DNA from 4 places in the Bacillus sp. C1 genome. Region 3 is predicted to be linked to each of the others. Evidence: riboswitches for the same ligand, from Rfam matches in the RefSeq annotation. Region 3 holds a riboswitch; each other region holds the start of a gene.

Region 1 (7,709 bases), on a different contig from region 3:
ATGCTAGTATAACCATAATTGGAATGAGTAAGATACCAGTTGTTAGTGTAGCGGTTTCACCATATCCCATTGCATCATTTACACCTAAATACCAATCTCTTGGGTTATTTTTATCTTTGTTAATATTTTTTTTTGCAGATTCTGTAAGTGGTAAAAAAGCTTGAGCAAATATCCCTGAAACCTTTGGAAAAATAGTCATAATAGCAGCGGTTGAAATTCCTACAGTAGTAATTTGTCCCCATGCTTTTAACGTATTAAGAGAATGAAAGTTCCCTAAAATTCCGATACTAGCACCGAGAAAGAGCCCTAGAAAAATAGGTTCTCCAAATAATCCTAGTTTTTTCTTTAGAACTTCTGGATTGGCATTTACTTTTCCAACACCTATCTTTGTTAGAAGACGATTTAATCCAATTGCAAATGGAATACTCCCAACATGATGTAGCTGTACAATCGCACAGCGAGGATACTGAAAATATGTAGACCATCTTTTGGATAATAGTTCTGCAAAAAGAAGACTGTAAAGATTGAGTGTAATCATACAAGCAAAAGCCAACCATAAGTTATTTGTAACTAAATAAATCATAGAGCCCCATACCATGTAGGAATAATTGTTCCACAAATCTCCAGGTTGGAAAATGTTTGTCCATTTTATTAAAAATAATCCGATTTGAAGTAATAGTGCAACGCCTACAAAGATCATTCCAACTTCCGTAGAATAGGCAACAATAGAGCTAGCTTGCCAGCCAATATCAAATACTGGAAGACTGACTCCTGTACTTTTCACCATATTTTGAACGACAGGCATAATAATAGGGATATAAGCATTGAGTAAAAGAGTGAAGCCTTGTAAGCCGATACCTGCGTATAAAGCAGAATAAAAAGCTTTTTTACGATTTACTTTTAAAGCAATGGCGATTATAAAAATAACAATTGGTACAAAAATAGATGCACCAAATGTGTCAAAAATCTTTTTAAGAAATTCTAGCTCCATTTGTATCAATCCACCCGTCTTATAAATTTGTGATAGTTTCCTTTTCTACAATGGTATGAATGACGTGTCTTACTTCTTCTAAAAAACTTTCTTCATCAAAACCAGTTAAAAATCCAACAGCATTAATGGTTGGAATAGAAAGGTTTTGAGGGATAGGTGTAGTGTAAGCAATAAAGTCATATTGTCTTTCTTCCAAAAACTGTTCGACTTGTGTCGGCTTAACCTCAGTTGTCGTAATCGTAATATAATCTTCGCTTAAAGCCTCTTTTAGTTTTTCTGAAACCATAGTAGAGCTGACTGTACCTGAACCACAAACTGTTAAAATATGAAATGTTCTCATGTTTTTTTTCCTCCTTAAATAGTAAGAGCTGAAATAGAGTTTATAATCTCTAATTTTGTAGATGCAGCAGTTAGCTGTTGAAGCTGCTGTGGATGTTGAATAAGTTTCATAATTTCCTTAAGTATTTGAATATGTTGTCTACCGTCTTGTAATGCAAGTAAGAACAGAACTTGCACATTTGTTGTTTCTTTTTCGAGATTTCCCATAAGAGTAAAAGGGATAGATGATTCTAATGTAATTACACTAATGACAGGTTGTATAATATGTGAAGAATCAGTATGAGGAATTGCTACCCCGATGTTTCCGGTGGGGAGACCTGTTGGATGATGCATTTCTCGTTCTAGGACAGCTTGTGAGAAGGTTTCTTTTACAAATCCCTGTATAAGTAAGTCGGTGGAAACTTTCTCTAAAATTTCTTTAAATGTCGTGCCTGAAAGTTTTGGGTAAATAAATTGTTCATGGAAAATATCCAAATAACTCATCTCCTCTTTAGTTGTAATTTAGTTATGTGGTAATAAAAAATCACCCCTTTCTATACGAAGAAAGGGATGATTACTTTGATAGAAAATCATCGCCTTATCTGTCGCTTTAAACGCAGGAATTGGCACCTACCTAATAATATAGGGGTTGCCGAGGTTTCATAGGGCCGGTCCCTCCACCTCTCTTGATAAGGATGAAAGTATGAAAATAATAAAAAACCTTCTCGATAAGAAGAAGGTTTTTGAATACACAATATCGCTTCTTCTTATCTTTTAGAATTTAAATTCTAAAGGAATTGGCACCTACCTAAATAACATAGGGGTTGCCGAGGTTTCATAGGGCCAGTCCCTCCACCTCTCTTGATAAGAGTTTGTTAATTTTGATTTTTGTAAAATATGTGAATATTGTATAGCTAATGTGTAAAATAATCAAGAGGAAAAACTAATTTTCTGGCATGCTATAATACAAGTAGAAAAAGAAGGTGGCAAGGGGTTATTCAAGATGATGAGTAAGTATGAGCAGATTTATACGGAGATAAGTGATTCAATTGATAATCGCAAGTTAAAAGAAGGGTGTAAAATTCCTTCTGAAACAGAATTAATGAAACAGTATGAAGCAAGCCGTGGGACAGTAAGAAAAGCTGTTGATTTATTACAGGAACGTGGGTACGTACAAAAGATTCACGGTAAAGGCGTTTTCGTTTTAAAACGAAAAAATATTGAATTTAACTTTGGCGGTATTGTGAGTTTTCAAGAGGAAAACGAACGATTAGGGCGCAAATGTATAACGAGTGTTGTAGAACAGGAACAATTGTTAGTCTCGAAAGAAATCGCAAAATCATTAAATGTAAAGACGAAAACAAAGGTAGATCATATTAAACGTGTTCGAAATATTGATGGGGAAAATGTAATTTTAGATGTAAACTATTTTGTATCTGAATATATTCCCGGATTAACAAAAGAAATTGCTGAGAATTCGATTTATAAATATATTGAACAAGATTTAGGATTACATATTAGTTATGCACAGCGTGTTATTGAAGTTCAGCCTTGTACAGAGGATGATCAAAAATATTTAGATTTGAATGGTACAGATTATGTTGTTGTTGTCAAAAACTTTACGCATCTTTATGATGGAAGCCAGTTTGAATATACAGAGTCACGGCATCGACTTGATATTTTTCATTTTTCAGATGTAGCTCGGAGAAAATGAGGAGATGAAACGATAAAGTTTCATCTCCTTTTTTTGCGTTTTGGGGGAATAAGAAAAAATTTCGCAAACTCGTATATACGAGTGTTGACTAACTTATATATACGAGTTAATATGTATTTGTAAACGGTATCAAAAAAAGAGAAAAGAGGGATGGGAGATGGCCAAAGATTATCGGAAAGTAGCAGAAGAGGTGCTGAAATATATTGGCGGGGAAGAGAACATTGAACAGGCAGCTCATTGTGTAACGAGACTTCGTATTGCGTTAAAGGATGAAAGTAAAATAGATAACGATAAATTGCAAGCGATTTCTTTAGTGAAAGGAGCGTTTCATAACGCTGGTGTGTTTCAAATTGTTATTGGTCCAGGAGATGTGGACCGCGTATATGCGGAATTGATTGTGCTTACAGGTATGAAGGAATCGACAGTAGCGGATGTGAAGGATTCGGGGAATCAAAAGTTAAATCCGATGCAAAAATTTGTAAAGATATTTTCTGATGTATTTATGCCGATTTTACCAGCGATTGTTACTGCTGGTTTATTGATGGGGATTAATAATTTATTAGGTGCTAAGGACTTATTTTTTGATGGAAAGAATTTACTAGAAGTATATCCGAACTTAGGCGGATTATGGGATTTAATTAATTTGATGGCAAATACAGCATTCGTATTCTTACCAGCGCTTGTTGGGTGGTCAGCAACGAAGCGTTTTGGTGGAAGTCCAATACTTGGGATTGTAATGGGATTAATGCTTGTACATCCGGATTTATTAAATGCATGGAATTATGGGAAAGCAGCAGCGGGACTTGATGGGCAAAAGATTGAGTACTTTGACATTTTAGGTCTTTTCCAAATTGAAAAGGTAGGATATCAAGGACAAATATTACCGGTTTTAGTAGCGGCATTTGTATTAAGTAAAATTGAGATTTTCTTAAAAAAACATGTACCAAATGCGATTCAACTATTAGTTGTGCCGATTACGACAATCGTTGTGACTGGTGTACTAGCACTAGGAATTATCGGTCCAGTTACACGTCATATTGGTGATTTACTAACGGCTGGATTAGTTGGTGTATATGAAACAGTACCAGTACTTGGTGCAATTCTATTTGGCGCACTATATGCACCACTTGTAATTACGGGGATGCATCATATGTTTATTGCAATTGACTTACAGTTAATCGCACAACATGGTGGTACGTTCATTTGGCCGATGATTGCACTTTCTAATATTGCACAAGGTAGTGCTGCGCTGGCGATGTTTTGGATTTCTAAAAATCAAAATGATAAAAGTATGGCGTCTACATCCGCAATTTCAGCGTACTTCGGTATTACAGAACCAGCGATGTTTGGCGTAAACTTACGAAATAAATTTCCGTTTTATGCAGCAATTATTGGTTCGGCACTAGCAGCTGTATTCATTACATTAAATGGGGTATTAGCACCAGCGATCGGAATTGGGGGATTACCAGCATTTATTTCCATCATTCCGAAATCGATTCCGATGTTTGTTGTTGGGATGATAGTCGCAGTAGTAGTACCATTTGTTTTAACATGGTTATTTGCAAAACGAATAAAAAAGAAGTAGGAGGAAGTTTGACATGAAAGATTGGCAGAAAAGTGTTGTCTATCAAATTTATCCGAAAAGCTTTAATAGCTATTACAATACAGAGACGGGCGATATAAAAGGTGTCACAGAGAAGTTAGATTATTTACAGGAGCTTGGTGTTGATTATATTTGGCTAACGCCAATTTATCGTTCACCGCAAAATGATAATGGCTATGATGTGAGCGACTATTATTCTATAGACCCGTCTTATGGAACGATGGAGGAATTTGAAGAACTTTTACTAGAAGCGAAAAAACGTGACATTGATATTATGCTTGATATTGTTGTTAATCATAGTTCAACGGAGCATGGTTGGTTCAAAAAGGCGCGCGAAGATAAAAATAGTCCGTACCGTGATTTCTATATATGGCGTGATGAAAAGAATAATTGGCAATCTAAATTTGGTGGTTCTGCTTGGGAATATGACGAAAAGACAAGGCAATATTATTTACATTTATTTGATAAAACACAAGCTGATTTAAACTGGGAAAATGAACAGCTTCGAAAAGAAGTATATGAAATGATGCATTTTTGGCTGGATAAAGGTGTTAGAGGATTTAGGCTTGACGTTATTAACTTAATCTCAAAAGAACAGCACTTTGTAGATGATGAAGGAACATCAGCTACAAGTGATGGGCGTAAATATTATACAGATGGACCTCGTGTTCATGAATATTTACAAGAAATGAATCACGAAGTATTTGAAGGGCATGATGTAATTACTGTTGGAGAAATGTCATCGACGACAATTGAGAATTGTATTAAATATTCAAATCCAGATCGCAATGAGTTAAGTATGACATTTAGCTTTCATCATTTAAAAGTAGATTACCCAAATGGTGATAAATGGACAAAAGCTGATTTTGACTTTATACAGCTGAAAGAAATTATGTCGAAGTGGCAAAGTGAGATGCAAGAGGGCGGAGGATGGAACGCATTATTTTGGTGTAACCATGATCAACCGCGCATCGTATCTCGTTTTGGGAACGATAAAACATATAGAAATGAATCAGCAAAAATGTTAGCTACTGCGCTGCATATGTTACAAGGCACACCTTATATTTATCAAGGTGAAGAAATCGGAATGACGAATCCAGGATTTGATAATATCAATTTGTATCGTGATGTAGAATCTTTAAATATTTATAAAATGAAACGAGAAGAAGGCATGTTAGATGAAGACATTATTGAAATCTTACAGCAAAAATCTCGTGATAATTCTCGTACACCGATGCAGTGGAATGAAGAGGAACATGCTGGATTTACAACAAATACGCCTTGGATTTCCGTTGCGGGTAATTATAAAGAGGTGAATGTAGAAAAGGCACTGAAAGATAAACAATCTATTTTTTATCACTATAAAAGGCTCGTTAAACTTAGAAAGAAATACGATATCATTACAAATGGGAAATATGAAATGATAGATGCAAGTCATCCGAATGTATGGGTATATACACGGAAGCTAGAAGATGAAGTACTACTTGTGGTCAATAATTTTTATGAAGAGACAATTATATATTCTGTGCAAGAAGAAATGATAGATAATGAAATGAAGCAAGAAATATTACTATCGAATTATGAGGATTCAAGTAATGATATTAGAAACCTTACACTGAGACCGTATGAATCTATAGTGTACCGGTTTATTAATTAATTGAAATAAGAGGTTGTATGTGTATAACGTACAGCCTCTTATTTATTTTGTGTTATGTTTCAAACGGATTACTGTTCATATGCTGGAGTGTTAACTTAGTTACATTTTTATAGAAGTATTTTTCACTTGTATGGCGAATTATATATGGATACATAAATAAGGGGAGAGATACAAATGGAAATAGCTGTAGAACGAGTTTTTACGAATGAAATTTTGGAGGAAGCTAGAAAGCGATTTAACGTTACGGTGGAAGAAACGCCACTTGGTGATTTTGAAAACTATATTTTTCGTGCAGAAGATGAAAAGAGAGTACCGTATGTACTAAGGTTAACGCATTCTTCTCATCGATCTGAAAAACAAGTAGAAGCAGAATTAGATTTTTTACAGTATTTGAAAGAGCAAGGAGCTAAAATTGCCGGACCTTATTATTCAAAATCTAGAAAACTCGTAGAAGGAATAGAAGCGATAGATGGGACCTTCTTTTATGCTTCTCTTTTTTCATATGCACAAGGAGAAAGTGTAAAGGGGGGGGCATCTACTCATTGGAAAGAGAGTTTATTTGAAGCGTGGGGAAAAGCGATTGGTCAGCTCCATCGTCTGACAATGAAGTATCCTGAAACAGAATATCGTGATACGTGGGAAAAAGATGAGAAAGCGATTGTTGACGAATTAGAAGAGAAACGAGTGAAAGAAATTGCATATGTATTGATTGATAAGATCAAAGCGTTACCGATAGAAAGAGAAAGTTTTGGACTTATACATGGCGATATTCATCAAGGGAATTTCCATTACGATGGGAAAGATTTAACCATTTTTGATTTTGATGATACGACTTATAACTACTTTATTCATGATTTGGCAATGGTGATTTATTATTCTGTATTGATGACGGACTGGACAGAAGAAGAGAAAACGCAGTTTGCTCGTGAGCAATTTAAGATTGTTAAAAAAGGATATGAATCTGAACACCAGTTGGCAGAAATGTGGTATGAATCACTACCACTATTTTTACGCCTTCGCGATATTGGTTTATATGGTACGATTCAGAAGAAATTTAAGGGAAAAGAAATGCCAGATCAGTTCGGAAAACTAGCAGATGAAATTTATGTAAGGATTATCAAGCAGGAACCAATTGTGAATATATAATACACATGTAATGAAACAAAGTATATAACATGAATATATATAAATCCAAATTAAAAAACGAACATCAAACCATTCTTTTCAGATGGATGAGAGCATCAGGCCATGGATAGAAGCGGTCAGTGCCTTTTTTAGCCCCATTCCATGTGAAAACAGAAGGAGAAAACGAGTGAAGGTCTCTGTCTGTTCTTCATAACCATAATGTATCTGTTATAAAATCAAATTGGATTTATATATATTTTGTTTTTTTATACAAAAATATGTTTATTTTATCAAAATAATA
Region 2 (7,709 bases), on a different contig from region 3:
TCATTAAGTAGTATAGTTGGATTGGATCTACGCGACCTACTGAAGCTGCGTGACCTGCCATTACATCATCTTCATCAATTAAAAGAATTGGGTTTGCATCACCGCGAGCTTTCTCATCTAACATAAGAACGCGAGAAGATTGTTGTGCATTTGATTTAGATGCACCGTGTTCAATCTTGCCAATTCCGTTAAAGATAGATGTTGCGCTATCTTTTTGTACACCGTGTTTTAAAATAAATCCTTCAGAGTGCTTACCAAAGTGAACAACTTTCGTTGTAAAGTTTTGTGTTTGGTTACCACGGCCAATTGTTACTGTTTTCGTATCAGCAAATGATCCGTCGCCCATTAAGTTCGTTACGTTCTCAGAAATTGTATTTCCGTCGTTCATAAGACCTAATGCCCACTCAATACGTCCATCGCGTCCTACTGTACCGCGGCGGTTTACATAAGCTGTTACATTTTTCGCTAATAGATCAACCGCACCGAATTTCACTTGTGCACCTTGTTCTACGATTACTTCTGCCACGATATTTGCAATACCTGTAATCATTTCGTTCGCTACGTAGTTTTCTACATATGTTGCAGAACTGTTAGCATCCGCTACGAATAATACGTGGTTATATACGTTCGCTTCTTCGCCGTCTACTAAAAATACAGCTTGAAGTGGTGTTTCAAGAACAACGTTTTTCGGAACATATACGAATGCACCGCCGTTGATTAATGCTGCATGAAGTGCTGTTAAGCGATGCTCATCCACTTTCACGCCGTCTTTCATTAAGTACTTTTGTACTAATTCAGCGTGCTCAGTTGCAGCTGTAATGATATCTGTGAAAATAACACCTTTTTCTTTTGCTTCGGCAGATAAAGAAGCAAATGCTGTTGTACCAGTACGCTGTACTAATACGCTGTTATTTTCATCAATTAAATTTTTCACTGCTTCTGGAAGCTCTGCTAAAGAACTTACAGGCTCTTGCTTAGCAGCGTCGCCTTTTCCGATAAAGTCCCATTTATCGATTTTTGTTTTATCAGGCGTTGGCATTGGAAGTTCAGTTGCTTGTGCAAGAGCTTGTAAGCGGAACTCAGTCAACCAAGCAGCTTCGTTTACTTCGCTAGCGCGCTGACGGATTGTTTCTTGATCGAAAGGTAATGTACCAATTGTCATGTTTATGCTCCTCTCTTACGCTTCTTGCTCTGCTGTTTCGTCTTCAATACCTAATTCTTTTTTAATCCAGTCGTAACCTTCAGCTTCTAGACGTTGTGCAAGCTCAGGGCCACCAGATTTAACAATGCGACCGTTCATCATAACGTGAACGAAGTCTGGAGTGATGTAGTTTAATAGACGTTGGTAATGCGTAATCATTAGGCAACCGAATTCTTCACCGCGCATTTCGTTAATACCTTTAGATACAACTTTTAATGCATCGATATCAAGACCAGAGTCGATTTCATCTAAGATTGCGATTTTCGGCTCAATCATCATTAATTGAAGAATTTCGTTACGTTTTTTCTCACCGCCAGAGAAACCTTCGTTTAAATAACGTTGTGCCATTTCTGGATCCATTTCTAGGAATTCCATATTTTTATCTAATGTACGGATAAATTTCATAAGAGAAATTTCATCGCCTTCCTCGCGTCGTGCATTAATTGCAGAACGTAAGAAGTCAGCGTTTGTTACTCCGCTAATTTCACTTGGATATTGCATTGCTAGGAATAGACCCGCTTGTGCACGCTCATCTACTTCCATTTCTAATACATCTTCACCGTCGATGATGATGCTACCTTCTGTTACTTCATATTTTGGGTGACCCATAATTGCAGAAGATAAAGTTGATTTACCTGTTCCGTTAGGTCCCATAATTGCGTGGATTTCTCCACCTTTTACTTCAAGGTTTACACCTTTTAAAATTTCTTTGCCATCGATTGATACATGTAAATCTTTAACCGTTAATGTAGAACCAGCCATCTCAATACCTCCATTAATCCTCTATATACATTTTAAAAATTCCTAAAACGTTCATATTCTCATTTTATTCTCATTCTAATTTTATATCAAATAAAATGATATCGCAAACGTTGAGAAAATGTAACAATTTTTTCACAAATGTATATAAGTATTTCCTTCACATTCTACTATGATACATCTTTCTTCTTATTTATATAAAGAAAAAAGAGCTGGAGATTTCTCAGCCCTTTTTCAAGTCATTATTCTTTTACAGGAACAACTGTCCCTTTATATTCTTTCTTAATGAAATCTTGAATTTCTTTTGAATGTAACACTTCTACAAGAGCTTTAATTTCTTTTTTATCCTTATCACCTTTACGAACCGCAACAACGTTTGCATATGGAGAATTATTATCTTCAATCGCAATCGCATCTTTCGCTGGATCTAATTTCGCATCAATCGCATAGTTAGAATTAATTAAAACAGCATCGCCTTCTTTATTGTTATACACTTGCGGTAATAAGCCAGGCTCAATGTCCGTTTTGAATTTCAAGTTTTTCGGATTATCCGCAATATCTTTTGGAGTAGCTTTAACTGGGTCTACACCTTCTTTAATTTTTAAAATACCTGCTTTTTGTAAAATGGCTAAACCACGCCCATGGTCAGCAACCGAGTTACTCATAATAATTGTCGCTCCATCTGGAAGTTCTTTTAAACTCTTATATTTTTGAGAATAGACACCAATTGGTTCTAAATGAATTTTCCCTGCAATTTCAAACTTGTAACCTTTATCTTTAATTTCTTTCTCTAAGTACGGAATATGTTGAAAGTAGTTTGCATCTATCTCTTTATCTGCTAACGATTTATTCGGCAATACGTAATCTTGGAATGGTTTAATGTCTAATTCGATTCCTTTTTTCTCAAGTAACGGTTTTGCCTTCTCTAAAATCTCAGCGTGTGGTACGTTAGAAGCACCAACAACAAGCTTATCTTCACTTTTTCCTCCGCAAGCCGCTAACCCAAAAATTGACGTTGTAATAAGTGCTGACAGTAATAATTTTTTCATGTTATAAACACCCTTCCCCTTTTTATTTATCGTTTATCAATTCGAGTTGTAACAAGGTCCCCAATAATCTGAATCAAAAACACAACGAGTAATATGCAAATTGTCGCAACAATTGTTACATCATTATGTCCCCTTTGAAATCCATCTAAATAAGCAAGTGTCCCAAGACCTCCAGCACCGACAACACCTGCCATTGCTGTATAACCTACAAGAGCAATTGTTGTTACTGTAATACCCGATACGAGCGCTGGTAATGATTCTGGTATTAATACTTTCCAAATGATTGTGCTCGTTTTTGCTCCCATTGCTTTTGAAGCTTCAATCACACCTTTATCAATTTCACGAAGCGCGATTTCAACCATCCTTGCATAAAACGGTGCTGCCCCAATAATTAAAGCTGGCAGCGCTGCACTCGCTCCAAGAATTGTTCCAAGAAGAAGCTTCGTAAATGGGATTAATAAAATAATTAAAATGATAAATGGGATCGAGCGGAAAATATTCACAAACGCTCCAATCACAGTATGAACCATCTTGTTTTCCCACAAATTATCTTTTGCTGTCATAAAGAGTAATAATCCTAAAATGAGACCTAAAGCAAATGTAGCAAGCGCTGCAATTGCCGTCATGTATAATGTTTCACCTGTTGCTTCTAGCATTTGATTCCAATCTACGTTTGCAAGTAACTTATCCATGCGCAATCACCTCCAGCTCTACTTGTTCTTGATGAATTCCTTCGATTGCTTGCTGGATTGCAGCCTCTGTACCATTCAAATGAACGACTAAGTTTCCATAAGATCCATTATTTGTTTGTGCAATATTCCCTTGCAGCACACTCACTTCTATATCATCCCGTCTCATCAATCTCTGAAGTACCGGCCGCTCTACAGAATCGCCAATAAACTGCAAACGAATCACTTTACCTTCTGGATATTTCTCTAATAGGCTCTCAATCGTTTCATTCGTATCTTCTGAATCTGTTATTTGTTGTACAAATCGCTTTGTAATCTCCTGCTGCGGGTTACGGAATACATCTAGTACAGGACCTGTCTCTACGATTTTCCCTTTTTCCATTACTGCAACGCGATTACAAATTTTTTGAATGACATGCATTTCATGTGTAATAAGTACAATCGTTAAACCAAGACGTTTATTAATATCTAATAGTAAATCTAAAATTTGATCTGTCGTTTCTGGATCAAGTGCTGATGTCGCTTCGTCGCAGAGGAGTACTTTCGGGTCATTCGCTAATGCTCTTGCAATCCCAACGCGCTGCTTCTGTCCTCCGCTTAGTTGAGACGGATATGCATCGCCTCTTCCTTCCAATCCAACAAGACGAATTAACTCATCCACACGTTTTTTTCTTTGTTCTTTATCTACACCTGCAATTTCAAGTGGAAACGCAATATTTTCACGAACCGTTCGTGACCAAAGTAAGTTGAAGTGCTGAAAAATCATACCAATTTCTTGCCTTGCTTTTCGAAGCTCACTTCCAGTAATCGCTGAAATCACACGATTTGCTATCGTAATTTGTCCGGAAGTTGGTTTCTCTAATTGATTAAACAATCTAATTAAAGAACTTTTCCCAGCGCCACTATATCCAATAACGCCAAAAATTTCACCTTTCTCTATTTTTAAATTGGCATTATCCACAGCAGTGACATCACCACTTTTTGACTTATATATTTTCTTTACATTCTCTAATAAAATCATGATGTTCACCCCTTTTTTAGTTAAAAAGCGTAAGCAGCTCGTTCTGATTTACTCCCACAATTTTTTATTTTTAATGTGAGAATTGCTTAAACCTAACTGTCGCTATAGCTAAATTTCTTGTTAGCTCTTCTTATTATTCGAATGTCCTCCTCATTCAAACAACAAAAAACCTTTCTGCTTTTAGAATGAGCAGAAAGGTTTATATGCGTATATCAACATTATCCCTTCCTCTCATCTCTCAAAGCATTTGCTTTGCAGGAATTGGCACCATTTCAACATAAAAGTTGACGGTTGCCGGGTTTCATAGGGCTCAGTCCCTCCACCTCTCTTGATAAGAGAAATCAGATTGAATTTTCGTCTGATTTAAAATTTATGAAATTGTCTATATTTTATGACTTGAATTGTATCAATATACAACCATTATGTCAATAGAAATTTTCGCAAAAAGAGAAACTTCAGAATATTAAGCCCCGACAGACATTGGTTTACATATATGAAATACAGATTCCAATAATAACATCGTACGATACGTTCCGTTATATTGAACACGCCCACTATTTAAAAGCGTTTGTAATCGTACATTTCCAGTTACTAATCGCCGTAAATCTTCCTCTTGAAAACAAACAAGTTGCTCTGTTCCCCTCGCCTCTTTCAAAAGTTGTATATACTCTCTTGAAATTTGAAGTGAGTAACACTCATCCCTAAAACAAATATTAATTGTCTTCTCTCTTTGGCGTAAAAGTGGCTCGAGGTGATATTGGCTATTGGCATACGTTACAAATGATTGAAGCAACGAATATAATTCCATTCTAGTCACATCCTTCATATCACTTTCTACTACATACCATTCCATCTCCTCAAAGGGCAATCCTGTTACTTTCTCTCGACAAATAATGTAGCACTTCTATCTTTCAAGCATATTTCCCAAGAAATATGTCGAGGCGGCAAAAACTTTGCCGCCTACTGTAATTCTTTATATAAATATTCAACCGAATGAAATGCATATATTTTCTTCATCAGTGCTCCTCTTTCAAATACAAGTAAACAAGGTACACTTTCTATTTCATACTCTCTCGCTAAATAAGGGGCATAGTTTAAATCTAGCATTCCTATTTCTAATTCAGCTATAGTAGCCTCTACCACCGTTAGCATCTTCTTTGCTAATTGGCATGTTCCACACATCGGTGTATATACATATAACACTATTTTTTCTTGGTCTGCTATTAGAGCTGTAGCTTCAGCACCTGTCCACTCAATCACTTCTATCATTCCTTACCGTAAATATTCTGTATAAACGTCGATGTCAGCTCCCCATAATACATTCGCTAAATGCGAAGACGGCGCAGTTGCCACTTCACGATACGAACGATCAATGTAAATATGCTCAGCTTGCGGAAATTCCTTACGAAATTGCTTTCTTAGCTTCTCCCCTGCATCATCTGCATCCACTAGCACATATACTTCTTTATCAAAAAACTGATCAATGAACTCATCCATTTTCGACAAACCAATTGTACCATTTGTACAAACAATTTCCACAGGTTCTCGAATAATAGATTCAATCTTTCTTCTATCTGACTTTCCTTCGACAATAATGACTTTCTCTACATAAACCATATGTCATCACCCGATCACCATGTACTATAAAACAACCTTATTAGTATATAGTATATTCGATATTTTCATGTTGTTTCCTGTTTATTTTTGTAAAGAAGAAAAGCGCAAGCGGCTCGCTCAGAATGTGAGGGGGATGGAGCTTCTGATGTAGAGGCGCTCTTTGCCTCGCAGGAAGACACGAAGCCACCGAACATTCTAGCCGCTGGAGCTAGACAATGAAAAGCGCAAGCGGCTCGCTCAGAATAGGAGGTCGTTGGCTCACAAAATGCAAAACAAAAAGGACAGCACATAGGCTGTCCCTTTTATCTCGACTAAAATTAGTCTTGGTTTGTCATTTCTGCGTATTTTTCTGCAGATAATAACTTCTCTAATTCACTTGCATCAGAAAGTTCAACTTTAACCATCCATGCACCTTCGTATGGAGATTCGTTAACAAGTTCTGGTTGGTCGCTTAAGTCTTCGTTTACTGCTACAACTTTACCACTTACAGGTGCGTATAATTCAGAAACTGTTTTAACAGATTCTACGCTTCCGAATGGCTCGTCAGCTTCAATTGTTGCACCTACTTCAGGAAGTTCAACGAATACGATATCGCCTAACTCACTTTGTGCAAAATGAGTAATACCGATAACAACTTCGTTGCCTTCAGTTTTTACCCATTCGTGTTCTTCAGAGTAACGTAAATGATTTGGAATGCTCATGACTGTACCTCCAGTGAATGTATTAATTATGTAAAAATACCTTATTGGTACTTTTTCCACACACTTTCAAACTGCTCTTCGTTAAAACCAAGTGTTACATTCGTGCCATCTGTTACGATTGGACGTTTAATCAACATGCCGTCAGACGCTAATAGTTCAAACATTTCGTCCTCACTTGCATCCTTTAACTTATCTTTTAAGCCAAGTTCACGGTAACGCATTCCACTTGTATTAAAGAATTTTTTTAATGGCAATTCACTTTTCGCATGTAAATTACGTAAATCTTCTTTTGACGGTGGATTTTCAACAATATGAATCATTTCATATGCTACATCGTTTGCCTCAAACCATTTCTTTGCTTTTTGACATGTGCCACACTTTGGATATGAATAAAATGTTACTGTCATAAATTCACCTACTTTTTACTAACCTTTATCTTTATCATATAGAAAACATTCTCTTATTTCAAACGATTCTTCTCCAAACTCTAACTTATTTCGTGATAATTTTCTTTTATCCTGCAAATTTTTCGCATTTTTCCGCCATTTCTATATATAAAATTTTTTCTCTCGATTTACGGTTGCACCCGAACATATATGTTAAACAAACGTTTGATTAAATAAAAAAAGAAGCAGCTCCTAAATCAAGAGCTCCTTACTGCCTACTCAAATA
Region 3 (7,709 bases):
ATGTTAATAGTAATTTACACACTAAAAAATTAGAATTTACTAGTAGTCTTGGCAATCTTGATGTACAAAGATTTACCGGAGAAAAATTTACCGTTAATACTGGTGGGCATGTTCGTATTAACAAGTTGAGTGGAGATGTTAATATCAAATCAAATTCCGGAAATATACAAATTAATGAATGGTCACATCTTCTAGCAAATAGCGAAATTTATACAAACAAGGGAAACGTTCAAATCGGTGCAAATAAATTACCAAGCTCTCTTTCCCTTGATCTACATTCAAATGGATATATCGAGACTAATCTAGATATCACAAATTCAAATACAGAAAACCATTGGAAACAATCGGGTATAAATAAAATTTCAGGGAGTATTGGGCAAAAAACGGAAAATACTCCGAAAGCTACTATAAGTAGCGATACAGGTAAAATTTCAATAAAACAATAGGAGTGGCTACACATGAGCGTTATTCATCATATTCAAAATGAAAATATGAAAATCTATAGTAAACCATCTAGTTGGGCTTTGATTGGAATTGCTTTTCTTTCTGTTTTATTTGTTCTCCTCTTAAGTGCAGTGAGTGATGACCAAAGTACTCTAGGCTTCTGGGAAACTGTTTGTTATTTATTTCAAACAGAAAATCAAATTTTTTACCTTATTATTATAATCACTGTTTCACAAATTGTAAGCAATGAATTCTCATCAGGTACTGCTAAATTACTATTCATTCGTCCGTTATCTCGTCTTCAAGTCATGGCTACAAAATTATTAGTAGCAATTTTATTTTCAATTTTGCTATTGATTATTAATCTTATATCTTGTATTGTAATGGCTACCATTTCTTCAGGATTTGAAGTGATATCAACTGCTGATTTTTATCAACTTTTGATACTTATTAAACTAAAATTTTTCACTTTAATATTTTATTCCATTCTATTTTTCTCTGTTGCTCTGTTTACTAAAACTTTAATCCTTTCAATAATCATGTGTCTAGTCATTATGAGTGGGCTACAAAGCTTACCTAGTATGATGATCATACCTCAAACTAGCTTTTATATTTCAGCTATCGGTTGGACCATTTTCTGTTTTATCATTCTAATCGGATCGCTTATCCACTTTAAAAGAAGTGATATTTAATAAAGCTATAGTGCTCTAACAAACAACGGACTATACTAAAACAGTTACTATATTAACACCAGATTAACTTTTTTGAGTTCTCTGAATATAGAAGGTAACTCCCAACTGTTATAAAGCACACCTTCGATGGGAGATTACTGTTCGATCGCACAAGAGACACAAAAAATAAAAAACATGCCAAAAAACTACATGTTAATCATCAAAAACTGTAAAAAAATATCACATTCTTTTCTCTGCTAATATATTGAGAAAAGAATGCGATATACAGTTGAAATGAATCCTCAGTAGACATTTCCTTTATTAAGCTGTTTTATTATATTCCTCTTTTTTTACTGCTGTTGAAAAACGTGGAAAGCCTATAGCAATAGAAATTATGCCACAAATCCCAACCAAAATTGGATAAAATGCATATGGTAACAATTCAATTGGAGACAGTGCCGCAAATCCCGCCGCTGTTAACATTTGCGCCCCATACGGGATTATCCCTTGAATACAACATGAAAATAGATCCAATACACTTGCTGATTTTCTTGGATCAATTTCGTATTGATCAGCAATACTTTTTGCAAGTGAACCCGTGCAAATGATAGAAATGGTGTTATTTGCTGTACACATATTTGTCAAACTGACTAAGCCAGCAATTCCAAATTCCGCACCTTTTTTCGAACGAATATTACGTGTCAACATATCCATTAAATATTGAATACCACCATTATATTGAATAATTTCAACCATTCCACCAATTAAAATGGCTAGTAGCACGAGCTCCATCATTCCACCGATTCCTGTTGTTACACTTTTAAAGAAACTTTCCAATGTATAACTTCCATCTATAAGTCCAATAACTCCAGCTAGCACTGTTCCGCCTGTTAATACAATAAGTACATTCCATCCAAGTAACGCCGTAACAAGCACACCAGCATATGGTAAGATTTTCACCCAATCAAACGTCTGAGCTTTTATTTCTGTATGATTTCCTAATGTAATGAAAACCAATAATAAAATTGTAATGATTGCAGCTGGCAATACAATTAAAAAGTTTGTTTTAAACTTATCCTTCATTTCTGTCCCTTGCGAACGAACAGCTGCAATTGTCGTATCAGAAATAAATGATAAATTGTCACCAAACATCGCTCCTCCGACAACTGTCGCCATTGTCAATGCAATCGAAATATCTGTTTGTCCACTAATCCCTACAGCAATTGGTGCTAATGCAGCAATTGTTCCCATTGAGGTCCCCATTGCTAACGAAATAAAAGCACCTATAACAAAAATTCCGGCAACGATAAATCCTTGCGGTAAAATAGACAGCGCTAAATTTACTGTAGCATCAACCCCGCCCATTCCTTTGGCCGTTTCAGAAAATGCACCTGCAAGTACAAAAATTAACACCATAATCATAATATCTGGATTGCCAGCACCCTTAGCAAATCGTTCTACTTTAGCTGTAAAGCTTTCTTTACGATTCATTACTAATGCAGTCCCTACAGCAATTAAAATCGCTACAAGTATTGGCAACTTATAAAAATCACCTGTAATAATCCCAGAGCCAATAAATAGCGCTAAAAATATTCCAAGCGGTAATAAAGCTAAGCCATTCCCCTTCGTTTGTTTCAAAATAACATCTCTCCCTATTTCTAAACCTTTTCTTTCTACAATAAAAGACCTCTTCCCAAGAGAAGAGGTCTTATACATCTATAAGAAACACTCTTCTCATCTGTCAAGCACACGCTTGCTGGATTTGGCACAGCACTCTAAAATCGAGTCCGCTGCCGAGGCATCGTAGGGCCAGTCCCTCCGCCTCTCTTTATAAGAAGGTTTCATATTTTATTTTTAATAATAATTTCTTTCCTAACTTTACTCGCTTACAAATCAAAAGTCAATTATTATTTGCATAAAAAAAGTTAGTATTTTTTGGAATTTGTACAAAAGGGCGAATAATCCAAGCATTTCACACAAATATCACTTTATTTTTTGAATTTCTGTTTTTAAAATTGTAATCCAAGAAAATTTTCCTTTTTCAATTGTTGCGATAAGCCACTTAGCTGTACTCCAAGCTACATCATACTCTTCTTTAGAAATATCTCCGGCTCTATACGCTCCTTCTAATTCATCCTCATCTAGCAAATATATATTACCATTAGGTAATAATACTACATCTAAATATAAATCATCAAAATACGGCATACCGCGTTCATCTATTTTATATTCTTTTGCCACATCAATATAATACTGAACCAATTCTTTTTTTTCATTTAACATAGCTGTAATTGCAAAGTTCTTATCGTTTATAAAATATTGCAACCACGTATAATTGTCATTTGCAATACAAAGTTTTTGATGATTATATCGCTTATAACTAGGCTCTTTCACCTTTTTCATCTGCAATGTACCTAGCATACCATTTTGTACGTGTTTCACTGAATACGATTTCTCTATTAAGCGATTCCACGACGAACCATCCCCATACTTTCGTTTCATTTTTCTTAACACCCCAGTTCTATATGAAAAGCCCCCACGTCTTACGTGAGGGCTTTCGTAACAACCATTAAGCTGCTTGTTTCTCTGAAATCTCTTTTAAATAGGCTTGTCCTTTTGCTTCATCATATTGACCTTCCCACTTAGACATAACAACAGCTGCTAAAGAGTTACCTACTACGTTAACTGCTGTACGTGCCATATCTAAAATACGGTCAATACCTGCGATAAATGCTAAACCTTCTGCTGGAATGCCTACTGTACCAAGTGTTGCTAATAATACAACGAAAGATACACCTGGTACACCCGCAATACCTTTAGATGTAACCATTAGCACAAGTAACAATGTAATTTGTTGTGTAATGGATAAATCAATACCGTACATTTGCGCTAAGAAAAGTGCCGCAATTGCTTGATATAGCGTCGATCCATCTAAGTTAAACGAATAACCAGTTGGAATAACGAAAGATGTAATTGCTTTCGGACAACCGAATTTCTCCATCTTCTCCATAATTTTCGGTAAAACCGTTTCTGAGCTCGCAGTAGAATATGCTAAAATAAGCTCGTCTTTTAAAATTTTGAAAAATTGGAAAATATTAATTCCAAATAATTTCGCCGTAAGTCCTAATACAACTACAACGAAGAAGATCATTGCTCCATATACGACAATTAGTAATTTTCCTAATGGAATTAATGAAGATAGACCAAATGTCGAAACTGTAACACCAATTAGTGCAAATACACCAAATGGAGCAAATTTCATAACTTGGTTCGTTACAAAAAACATTGCATCAGCTACGCCTTGGAAAAATTGAAGAACCGGTCTTCCTCTTTCTCCAATTGCTGCAACTCCTAAACCGAATAATACAGAGAAGAAAATAATGGCAAGCATATCGCCATCAGCCAATGATTTCATAATGTTCGTCGGAACGATATTTACAAACGTATCCGCAAACGAGTGACTTTGTACTTGCTCTGTTGTAGCTGTATATTTAGAAATATCTGTCTTTGTCAATTTATCCATATCAACGCCGTTTCCAGGTTGGAAAATGTTCGCTATCAATAAACCGACAACAATTGCAATTGTTGTAATAATTTCAAAATAAAGTATTGTTTTTCCGCCTAATCGGCCTAGTTTTTTTATATCACCAACGCCAGCAACACCAACTACGATACTGGCTACAACGATTGGTACAACAATCATTTTAATTAATCGAATGAAAATATCACCAATTGGTTGTAAATATCCTACTACCTCTTTATTGCCATAAAAGATCGCCCCAACTGCAATACCAAGTGCAAGCCCTATTAAAATTTGCCATGCAAGTCCAATTCTTTTCATACTTACTGCAACCCCCTTCTTTGATGCTATAACTCTATGTTTCTATTAAGCCAATAGACCAATAAATCAAGAGCAATACATATTATTCGACAATTCACTACATTTTGTCCCTGTTAAAAATGATAAATCAAAAAAGGAAATCTGACAACAAAATAAATTTGCACGAATACAAATAATTTTCTTGACAAGAACAAAACCCATGTCAGAAAACCTAACATGAGATCAATTCCATAGCGGATATATCCATACTTTTTCTCCTTTATCACTATCTCTATTAAGTAATATAATATACAAAATTTACCTCATTTCCGACAATTCATAGCATATTTATAATAATTTCGTTACATTATGATTACAACAATAGACAGCATTCTTGCGCTTATGATATATACATCATAGAGAAAGGAGCTAGACAGCAATGAAAAAGAAACTGACAACTTTTAGCGTTTTAGCAGTAAGCACGATTCTTGTTTCTCAATTTCTATCACCTGTATATGCAGAAACAAGTCAAGATAAATTATCTAATATTCAATCTGAACTCGAAGGCAACCAACAAGAGTTGCATAATAAATCAGCTGAAAAAGAACAAATAGAAAAAGAAATTCAAGAGCTTCAGAAAAAAGTTGATGATTTAACAACTTCTATTAATAAAAACGAAGCTGATTTAAATGATATAAAAAAAGAAATTAGTAAAACCCAGCAAACAATTGCCGAAAAAAAGAAGCTGATCGAGCAATTACAAACAAACATTGATACTCGTCAAGATGTCATTAAACAACGACTGCAATCTATGCAAGAAAAACCGCGAACAAATATCATAACTGAAGTATTAATGACTTCAAACAACTTCGCAGATCTTGTTGATAATATGTATTCTGTGAGCTTAATTTTAAACAACGATACAGATATCGTAAAAAAACAAACAACTGATCAAGAAACTGTAAAAACGGAAAAAGAGACCATTGAAAAGAAAGAACAACAACTAAAAGAATCCGAGCAAAAAGCGGAGCAAAAGCAACAAGAACTTCAAAAAAATCAACAGGAGCAACAACAACTTATTAGCGATTTGCATAGTAAAGTATCAAAAGTAGATTCCGAGATTGAAGGTTTAGAAGAATCCAAAAGCATTTTAGAAAATCAGCGCCAAGCTGTTCAAAAAGCAATTGAAGAAGAAAAACGTGCAGAAGAAGCTCGGAAAGCTGCAGAATTACAACAACAAGAAGCTGCCACTAAAGCAGGAGCGCCACCGTCCGATTCAAACAAAACTGGCTTTATAAAACCAGCCGAAGGAAGATTTAGTTCAGGGTTTAACGACCCTTCCCGCGGTCACCACGCTGGTTTAGATATCGCAAATTCTGGTACAGTACCAATTATGGCAGCTGCTGATGGTGTTGTCATTCGCTCTGATATGTCATCTAGTTACGGAAATGTTGTCTATTTATCACATCGAATGAACGGAAAAACATATACAACAGTATACGCTCATATGAGCAGCCGCTCTGTATCGGTCGGACAAACTGTAAAGCAAGGACAACAGTTAGGGGTTATGGGGAACACCGGGCAATCTACTGGTCAACATTTACATTTTGAGATCCATATTGGTGAATGGAATGTAGGTAAAACAAACGCAGTTGACCCTGCTGGTTATATCGGAGGTTAAAAAAGGCTCGGTGCATACCGAGCCTTTTTTTCAGAGTGTTAGGAGACCTCCTGTTCTTTTGTCGTTTTTTGCTGTTTAGTCGATATCCTTTGTCGAATTGCTGATATATTGTAAGAAATGATCGATATATTTGAAAAATCGTCGATAAAACTTCATTCACCATTCTATACGAACCAACCTCGCCAGATTATCATGTTTCTTTTTTTAATTTCGTAGTATTTCCCCTTCTCTACGGCCTAAAAAAGACTCGGTGCACGCCGAGTCTTTTTTTATTTTGTAAACATTTTAAAAACACCAATTACATTTAAAAATACAATTACTACCGTTATTGGAATAATATAACGTAGCAAGAAAAACCACACATTAAATAATGTTTTTCCTTTCACTTCTGTAACTTCTAGTTCCTTCATTAATAAATCTTTATTCATTTTATTCGGTACAAACAATGAAATTGCTAGTACACCTAACGGCAGCAATACATTACTTACCACAAAATCCACTAAGTCAAAAAATGTTTTCCCGAAAACTTTCACATCACTCATAACTCCAAATGAAAGTGCACATGGAATTCCAACTACAAAAATGAGTAATCCAATAATAAACGATGCTGAAGGGCGTTTTTTCTCATTATCTTTCGCGACGGATGCCACAACAATTTCAAGCATCGAGATTGCCGAAGTTAATGTTGCAAAGAAAAATAAAATTAAAAACATAATAAAGAAAAATTGTCCGAATGGTATTTTTGCAAATACAGCTGGAAGAACAATGAACAATAAACCAGGCCCTTCTGTTGGTTTAACTCCTAAAGCGAAAATCGCTGGGAAAATCGCGAGTCCTGCAAGCACTGTAATAAAAATTGTTAAGCTCACAATTGATGTTGCTGATTTCGCTAAATGCTCTTCTTTCTTTAAGTATGAGCTATAGGTTACCATTACCGAAGCCCCTACTGTTAGCGAAAAGAAAGATTGTCCCATTGCATATAAAATTGTATCCGCTGTTAACCTTGAAAAATCGGGCTTTAAGAAAAACTCTACCCCAGCCCATGCACCATCAAGTGTAAGAGAACGAATAATAATCGCAATAAACAAAATAA
Region 4 (7,709 bases), on a different contig from region 3:
ATGTTTTCAGGCCGCGAAGAACGAGAGAACAATCTTGTGGCCCTAATATAGCGCCAAAGGCATTTTGTAAGAAACCTAGTTTTTGAGCGAGTTCCTCATTTTTTACAACTGCCAATCCAGCTGTAACATCACTGTGACCAGCAATAAATTTTGTTGCGCTATGAAGTACAACATCGGCTCCGAGTTCAAGTGGTTTTTGGAACAATGGTGTTAAAAATGTGTTATCAACAAAAGTGAGAGCCCCAGCAGATTTTGCTAATGCACAAACAGCACGAATGTCGGTTACTTTTAATAATGGATTGGATGGTGTTTCAATGTAAAATACTTTTGTATTCGGTCTAATGTTTTGTTTTACTTTCTCTACATTCGTCATATCGACGAATGTATGTGAAACACCGTAACGAGAGAGGACTTCTGTCACAATCCGATACGTTCCACCGTATACATCTTCTGAAATGAGAACATGATCGCCTTGTGAAAGAAGGAGAAATGCAGTAGAAATCGCTGCGATTCCAGATGAAAAGGCAAATCCTTTTGTTCCCTCTTCTAATAAAGCAATTATGTTTTCAAGTGCTTCACGTGTTGGATTCCCAGAGCGACTGTAGTCGTATTTTCCAAAGGTATCTACATCAAATTGATGGAATGTTGATGTATTATAAATAGGAACGTTAACAGCTCCTGTTTGTGAATCATGTTTATATTGGTTATGAAGTAAGAGTGTATCTATTGAATAACTCATATTCTTACACCTTCTTTTACATGTTTAATAGCTTGCTTTAAGTCTTGAATTAAATCATCACCATCTTCAATGCCAACGGAGAAACGGAGTAGGCGATTACATACCCCGCGCGCTGTACGCACAGCTTCTGGAATATCTGCATGTGTTTGTGTTGCTGGATAGGTCATTAAACTCTCAACCCCGCCAAGACTTTCGGCAAATGTAATTAATGATAAAGATTGTAAGAAAGGATTTATCCATTTTTCATCGCGGAGACGAAATGAAATCATGCCGCCTCGTCCTGGATAAAAAACATCGGTTACACCGTCTTCTTCCCTTAAATAAGACACGATTTTCTTTGCGTTTTCTTCATGTTGTTTCATACGGAGCGCCAATGTTTTCATACCGCGAATTAATAACCAAGAATCGAAGGGACTTAATACAACGCCAGAAGCATTATGATAGTGGGCAAGTTTTTCACAAAGTGTTTGACCTTTTGCAACGACAAGGCCGCTTAATACATCATTATGACCGCCTAAATATTTTGTGGCGCTATGAAGGACAATATCTGCCCCTTCTGTCAATGGTTGTTGTATATAAGGAGTGTAGAAAGTATTATCTACAATAAGTAGGACTCCATGTCGTTTTGCAACGGCCGAGACAGCTGCAAGATCTGTTACTTGCATTAATGGATTGGTCGGTGTTTCTATGAAAATAGCCTTTGTTTGAGAAGTGATGGCTTGTTCTATTTGTTTAATAGATTGTGTATCTACGTATCTACATCGAATATTCCATTTTTCCTCATGTTCTGAAAATAAGCGATAGGTTCCCCCGTATAAGTCTTCTGATACGATAAGTTCATCTCCAGAGCGGAATAAAGAAAGAACAAGAAGAACAGCTGCCATTCCAGAACTACAGGCATAACCTTGTTCCCCTTCTTCTAAATCAGCAATTGCATGTTCTAACAGACCACGTGTTGGGTTACCTGTTCGTGAATAATCAAAACCTGTTGATTTTCCAATTCCTTCATGCCGATAAGCCGTTGAAAAATAAACAGGGGGGTTAACAGTTCCTGTTGTAGTTTCGCTTCGGTTTCCGATTTGAGCTAGTTTTGTTTCAATTGTTGACATGTGAGATTCCTCCTTGATAAAAATAAAAAAGCCTTCTAAGAAGAAGGCTTTCATGCGAATATAGTCTTCTTCTTATCTGTCAAATTTGTTCACAATTTGCTGGAATTAGCACCTTATTAACGAACGTGTTAATGGTTGCTGAGGTGTCACAGGGCCAGTCCCTCTACCTCTCTAGATAAGAATAGTTTGTATGAAATTTTATTATGAGTTTAACTTTACAACAAAAGATAACTGAATTGCAACTTTATTTTAAATATTTTTTATTTTTATCCTGATTCCATTGACTTTTATTTTTTCTCATGCTAACTTTATGAGAAAATTAACAAAGATTGTTAAAAAGTACACGTATTTCCTTTTAAAACATAGATTACTAATAAAGATAAACTCTTATTAAGAGCGGTGGAGGGAAAGGCCCTGTGAAACCCGGCAACCTTCAAACGAAATGTTTGAAACGGTGCTAATACCTGCAAAACAATTTGTTTTGCATGATAAGAGGAGGATTACTCATGTCCCCCTCTTCAGGTGAAGAGGGGTTTTTATATTGATAGAAAAGAGGGAGAAGGGTGAAATTACTAGACTTATTATCAAAAGGAATTGTTATCGGTGATGGTGCAATCGGAACATTATTACATTCTCATGGTTTGCAAAGTAGTTTTGAAGAATTAAACGTATCCGATCCAGATCTTATTATATCGATTCATAAACAATATGTAGCTGCTGGAGCAGATGTTATTCAAACAAATACGTATGGTGCCAATGAAGCGAAATTGCGCATGTATGGTTTAGAAAATCAGGTGGTCCAAATTAATAAAGCTGCGGTTAAGCTTGCAAAAGCGGCTGTTACAGAGCGAAACGCTATTTTAGGGACGATTGGTGGGATGAAGCACATCGGAGCTGTTACAACGACTGATATGGAACGAGAATTTATGCTACTTGAGCAGGCAGAGGCATTATTAGAAGAAAAAGTTGATGGATTATTGTTAGAAACATTTTATGATGAATTCGAATTGTTACATGCGGTGAAAGTATTGCGAAAACAAACAGATATTCCAATTGTTGCACAGTTAGCACTTCATGAAGCAGGAACAACGCAAAATGGCAATGATGTAAATGAAATCGTAACACAAATTTTAGATTACGGTGCTAATGTAGTTGGACTAAATTGTCAATTAGGACCGCTTCATATGACGGAAGCTTTCAAAATGATATCTATTCCTAAAAATGGTTATTTATCAGCTTATCCAAATGCAGGTCTTCCGAATTATGTAGAAGGGCGGTATGTATATGAAGGTAGCCCTGCTTATTTTGAAGCGATGACACCAAAATTTATTGAACAAGGTATTCGTTTATTAGGGGGTTGTTGTGGTACAACGCCGGCACATATTGAAGGGATGAAGCGTGCGATTGAGAATGTAACACCTGTTACAGAAAAACAAATTGTTCAAAGAAAAGAAGTGATCCACACACAAGCAAAACGTAAGAGTACACCTGTTACTCTTGCAGAGAAAGCGAAGAAGCGGACAACAGTTGTTGTTGAATTAGATCCCCCAAAAACATTGGATACACAACGTTTTTTTGAAGGAGCTAGAGTACTAAAACGAGCAGGTGCAGATGCCATTACGTTAGCAGATAACTCATTAGCATCTCCGCGCATTTCTAATATGGCAATGGGAGCGTTATTAACAAAACATGATATTCCAGTGCTGACGCACTTAACATGTCGTGACCATAATGTTATTGGATTGCAATCTCATTTACTTGGTTTATCAGCTTTAGGGATGGAGGAAGTGTTAGCTTTAACAGGTGACCCGGCAAGAGTAGGGGATTTTCCTGGAGCGACGTCTGTATATGATTTGTCTTCTATTGAACTAATTAAAATGATTAAAGAAATGAATGATGGTCGTTCTATTTTAGGGAAAACAATTGGCCCGGCGACAAGGTTTTCTGTTGGGGGCGCTTTTAATCCGCACGTGAGACATTTAAAAGCAGCAGTGAAAAGGATGGAAAGAAAAATTGCAGCTGGTGCAGAGTATTTTTTAACACAACCCATTTACGATGTAGCCTTAATTGAAGAAGTTTATGAAGCAACAAAGCATTTGGAACAACCAATTTTTATTGGGATTATGCCTTTAGTAAGTAAACGTAATGCTGATTTTCTTCATTTTGAGGTGCCAGGTATTACATTGCCAGAGGAAGTAAGAAATCGAATGGATGGTCATGAAACCAAGGAGGCTGCAATTACAGAAGGTATTCGTATTTCACAAGAGTTAATTGATGCGGCGATGAAATATTTTAATGGCATCTATCTCATTACACCATTTTTGAACTATGAAATTACAGAAAATCTTGTTAAGTATGTAAGAGTAAAGCAAGAAGTAAAAGAGGGAATTAAATGATGAAAGCGATAAAAATGAGAGTGCAACATGAAATGCTATTTCGCTTAATTCAGCGACAGTAAAGAAGTTAGGTGGGAGTCAGGATGCCCGTAAAATCCCGATTGGTGAGGGCTAATAATCAGTGGGGGATGAAGCCACCCCACTGATTAAAGTTTCACTTTATGATGGAGCCAGAAGCATCGTAACGGCAATGGTATTTGCTCACCCCGAAGCACGATATTTTAGTGTACTATAGTGTAGAAGGGGGAGACATATGAAAAGAATAGTCTTTACAGGCGGCGGGTCCGCAGGTCATGTAACACCTAACTTAGCAATTATTCCACATCTGCAAGAAAAGGGATGGGATATTTCTTATATTGGTTCTCATCAAGGGATTGAAAAAACGATTATAGAGAATGAAGGAATTCCGTACTATAGTATAGCGAGCGGAAAGTTGCGTCGTTATTTTGATTTGAAAAATATAAAAGATCCTTTCCTTGTTATGAAAGGTGTGCTGGATGCTTATACGCGAATACGAAAATTAAAACCAGATGTTATTTTTTCAAAGGGTGGCTTTGTATCTGTCCCAGTAGTAATTGCTGGCTGGCTGAATCGTGTTCCGGTTTTTTTACATGAGTCTGATATGACGCCAGGGCTAGCAAATAAAATTGCACTTCGCTTTGCTTCCAAAATATTTATCACGTTTGAAGAAGCGGCACAGCATCTGCCAAAAGAGAAGGTGGTTTATACAGGTTCACCTGTAAGGGAAGAAGTGTTACGTGGAAAACGTGAGAAAGGACTGCAATTTCTTAAGTTCCATACTAGAAAACCAGTTATCACGGTTATGGGAGGAAGTTTAGGTGCAAAGAAGATTAATGAAACAGTACGAGAAGCATTGCCACAGCTCCTTAAAAAGTATCAAGTTGTTCACCTATGCGGGAAAGGGAATCTAGATGGGAAATTACAAGGTCTGGAAGGATATAGGCAGTTTGAATATGTACAGGGCGAATTACCAGATGTATTAGGAGCAACGGATTTTGTCATCTCACGTGCTGGATCAAATGCGATTTTTGAATTTTTAACATTGCAAAAGCCCATGATTTTAATTCCATTACCGAAAGCTTCAAGCCGTGGAGATCAAATCTTAAATGCACAATCGTTTGAAAGACAAGGATATGCATCGGTTTTATATGAAGAAAATATCACAGCACCATCCCTTATAGAGTGTGTAGAAGAGCTCGATCGTAATTGTGCGGAGTATAAAAAAGGATTTAAAAAATATAGTGGGAAAGAAGCCGTGCAGACTATTGTAAAATATATTATGGAAGCATGATTAAAAAATCATGCCTTTTGTAGTAGAAGGAAAGGTTCGAAGAATTACTGTATTTATGGTACAATAACAGAGATTTAATAGAGAAATTCCAGTTCTTTGAGCGTGAAAATATGAATGGATTAGGAGTGACTGTTTTGGAGCTAAGTATCTATGAAAATACTGCTCTAATTATATGTTTTGTCTTGTATGTTGGTAGTGTTATTGTTTACATTTCAAGAAAATTTGCACAAGAACGAAACTTAGAAAAATCGGAAATAACAGCTGAATTAGAAATGTTAGTCGATGAAAGTGATAAAAAACAAAAAATAAGAGAAAATCATGAGATCCCCCACCACGTAAACGCAAAATAAGTTTTGAAGGTGGGGATTTCTTTTGGCGAAATGCTTCTCTATCATTAGTAGTAACGCTAAAAAGGAGTTTCTCTTTAGATGTATATAAATAAGGAGTTAATTAAGATGAATTTTTATATCGCATCAAGTTTTCAAAATAAAAATCTTGTTCAATTTGTAGCGAGTAAACTGAAAGAAATGGGATGGCATCATACATATGATTGGACTCAAAATGAAAGAGCGACAAATAGAGAACAGCTGCAGAAGATTGGTCAAGCAGAAAGACAGGCAATTCAATTAGCGGATGTTTTCTTACTTTTACTAGATGGCGGAAATGGTAGTCATATAGAGCTTGGTATGGCAATTGCTTTAGAAAAGGAAATCCATCTGTATCATGAAAATAATCCGCTGCAAACAACGTTTTATCATTTACCAGAAGTGGGTATTTTTCAAGGAGATGTGGATCGGTTTATTTCATACGTCACGAATAAAGGAGAGGCGTAGAACATGCAGATTTATGATTCGATATACGGGGATTTTGAAATAGATGGTGTATTAGAAGAGTTATTACAAACAGAAGCTATGCAAAGGTTGAAGAAGGTTCACCAAGTTGGAGCGAGCTTTCTTGTAAAACCAGAGTGGAATGTAACACGTTATGAACATTCAATTGGAGTTATGCTGCTGGTAAAAATGCTTGGCGGGAGTGAAGCGGAGCAAATTGCAGCATTACTTCACGATGTATCACATACTGCTTTTTCGCACGTTGTAGATCGTGTATTACATAAAAAAGATGAAGACTATCATGAATATATTTTTGATACAGTTATTGAAAACTCGGATATTCCTCTTATTTTACAAAAGTATGGACATGATTCTAAAATACTGCAAAACTGGGAACAATGGATGTTGTTGGAACAACCATTACCGGCCTTGTGTGCGGATCGTATAGATTATACACTTCGTGATTTATATACTTATGGAATGATTTCAAAACAAGAAGTTCTTATATTTTTAAAGCAATTAATTGTTCATAAAAAACAAATCTGTCTTCGTACGATAGAGGCAGCAGAATGGTTTACAGAAGTATATTATAAAGAAACATTGGATTTCTTTTTACATCCGTTAGGCTCGTATAGTTATCATGTATTAACGAATGTGTTGCAAGTAGCATTAGAAAGAAAATTGATAGATGTTTCAGATTTTTTGACCGATGATGAGACACTGCTACGAAAATTAAAAAGTAGCCAAGATGAAGAAATAACGAGGCGATTGGCTACTTTGCATCCAAATGTATTAGTAGAAGAAAATGATCAAGAGTACGATATTTCATACTCAGGTGGGAAAGAACGTTTAATTGATCCGCCTGTCTATAGGAATGGTAAAATATATAAGGCGTCTAGTTTATCTGAACATGTTAAGTTGTGTAATCAAAAAGCGAGGAAGGCATTTAATCAAAATATATATTTGAAAATAAATAAGGCATAAAGGAGTTATAAATATGAAATTAGAACAAGGATGGGAAACGAGTTTTTTAGAAGTTGTACAGAAAAGTGAATTTAAAAAAGGTGCACTGCGTAGTCAGTTACTTTGTTTGGACGGGGAAGAAGTAGAAGAACTTGTTGATGATTACGGTTATGAAGAAATTGTAGAGCGTGAACACGATGAGGAATTAGCAGGAATTTTAGGAGAAGAACTTTTTAGTGAAATGGAGCACTATGTATTTCTATCTTCACAGCCTGAAGAAAAGCTCATTTCATTTGTAAATGGGTTAGGATTTCACATTTTAGATTGGATTGTTCTTCTGGAAACAGAGTTTGATATAGA

The links. A riboswitch is a leader RNA that binds a small molecule or an ion and turns the genes downstream of it on or off. The one in region 3 is predicted to bind S-adenosylmethionine.
Region 1: another riboswitch for S-adenosylmethionine. It lies ahead of ACX5JI_RS18370 (PTS sugar transporter subunit IIA); the one in region 3 lies ahead of ACX5JI_RS10855 (Na+/H+ antiporter NhaC family protein).
Region 2: another riboswitch for S-adenosylmethionine. It lies ahead of ACX5JI_RS14305 (methionine ABC transporter ATP-binding protein); the one in region 3 lies ahead of ACX5JI_RS10855 (Na+/H+ antiporter NhaC family protein).
Region 4: another riboswitch for S-adenosylmethionine. It lies ahead of ACX5JI_RS02060 (bifunctional homocysteine S-methyltransferase/methylenetetrahydrofolate reductase); the one in region 3 lies ahead of ACX5JI_RS10855 (Na+/H+ antiporter NhaC family protein).

The regions. Positions count from the first base shown of each region.
Region 1 is NZ_JBTMZT010000007.1:46,648-54,356, reverse strand. It holds gene ACX5JI_RS18380 (PTS galactitol transporter subunit IIC) at 1-991, opposite strand, end outside; gene ACX5JI_RS18375 (PTS sugar transporter subunit IIB) at 1,011-1,331, opposite strand; gene ACX5JI_RS18370 (PTS sugar transporter subunit IIA) at 1,346-1,804, opposite strand; SAM riboswitch class I at 1,905-2,005, opposite strand; SAM riboswitch class I at 2,074-2,180, opposite strand; gene treR (trehalose operon repressor) at 2,313-3,023, shown strand; gene treP (PTS system trehalose-specific EIIBC component) at 3,181-4,608, shown strand; gene treC (alpha,alpha-phosphotrehalase) at 4,622-6,283, shown strand; gene ACX5JI_RS18350 (phosphotransferase enzyme family protein) at 6,458-7,429, shown strand.
Region 2 is NZ_JBTMZT010000004.1:91,948-99,656, forward strand. It holds gene sufD (Fe-S cluster assembly protein SufD) at 1-1,162, opposite strand, end outside; gene sufC (Fe-S cluster assembly ATPase SufC) at 1,178-1,963, opposite strand; gene metQ (methionine ABC transporter substrate-binding lipoprotein MetQ) at 2,203-3,009, opposite strand; gene ACX5JI_RS14300 (methionine ABC transporter permease) at 3,036-3,701, opposite strand; gene ACX5JI_RS14305 (methionine ABC transporter ATP-binding protein) at 3,694-4,719, opposite strand; SAM riboswitch class I at 4,948-5,057, opposite strand; gene ACX5JI_RS14310 (hypothetical protein) at 5,183-5,527, opposite strand; gene ACX5JI_RS14315 (thioredoxin family protein) at 5,680-5,988, opposite strand; gene ACX5JI_RS14320 (toprim domain-containing protein) at 5,992-6,336, opposite strand; gene gcvH (glycine cleavage system protein GcvH) at 6,654-7,037, opposite strand; gene ACX5JI_RS14330 (arsenate reductase family protein) at 7,079-7,444, opposite strand; gene ACX5JI_RS14335 (hypothetical protein) at 7,692-7,709, opposite strand, start outside.
Region 3 is NZ_JBTMZT010000002.1:841,560-849,268, reverse strand. It holds gene ACX5JI_RS10865 (DUF4097 family beta strand repeat-containing protein) at 1-446, shown strand, start outside; gene ACX5JI_RS10860 (ABC transporter permease) at 459-1,136, shown strand; gene ACX5JI_RS10855 (Na+/H+ antiporter NhaC family protein) at 1,437-2,753, opposite strand; SAM riboswitch class I at 2,847-2,952, opposite strand; gene ACX5JI_RS10850 (ribonuclease FAU-1 family protein) at 3,099-3,617, opposite strand; gene gltP (glutamate/aspartate:proton symporter GltP) at 3,685-4,956, opposite strand; gene ACX5JI_RS10840 (murein hydrolase activator EnvC family protein) at 5,375-6,616, shown strand; gene ACX5JI_RS10835 (sodium-dependent transporter) at 6,886-7,709, opposite strand, start outside.
Region 4 is NZ_JBTMZT010000001.1:395,306-403,014, forward strand. It holds gene metC (cystathionine beta-lyase) at 1-739, opposite strand, end outside; gene ACX5JI_RS02055 (methionine biosynthesis PLP-dependent protein) at 736-1,848, opposite strand; SAM riboswitch class I at 1,918-2,030, opposite strand; SAM riboswitch class I at 2,233-2,343, shown strand; gene ACX5JI_RS02060 (bifunctional homocysteine S-methyltransferase/methylenetetrahydrofolate reductase) at 2,412-4,244, shown strand; gene murG (undecaprenyldiphospho-muramoylpentapeptide beta-N-acetylglucosaminyltransferase) at 4,498-5,556, shown strand; gene ACX5JI_RS02075 (DUF3966 domain-containing protein) at 5,667-5,906, shown strand; gene ACX5JI_RS02080 (nucleoside 2-deoxyribosyltransferase) at 6,012-6,389, shown strand; gene ACX5JI_RS02085 (HD domain-containing protein) at 6,393-7,370, shown strand; gene ACX5JI_RS02090 (hypothetical protein) at 7,384-7,709, shown strand, end outside.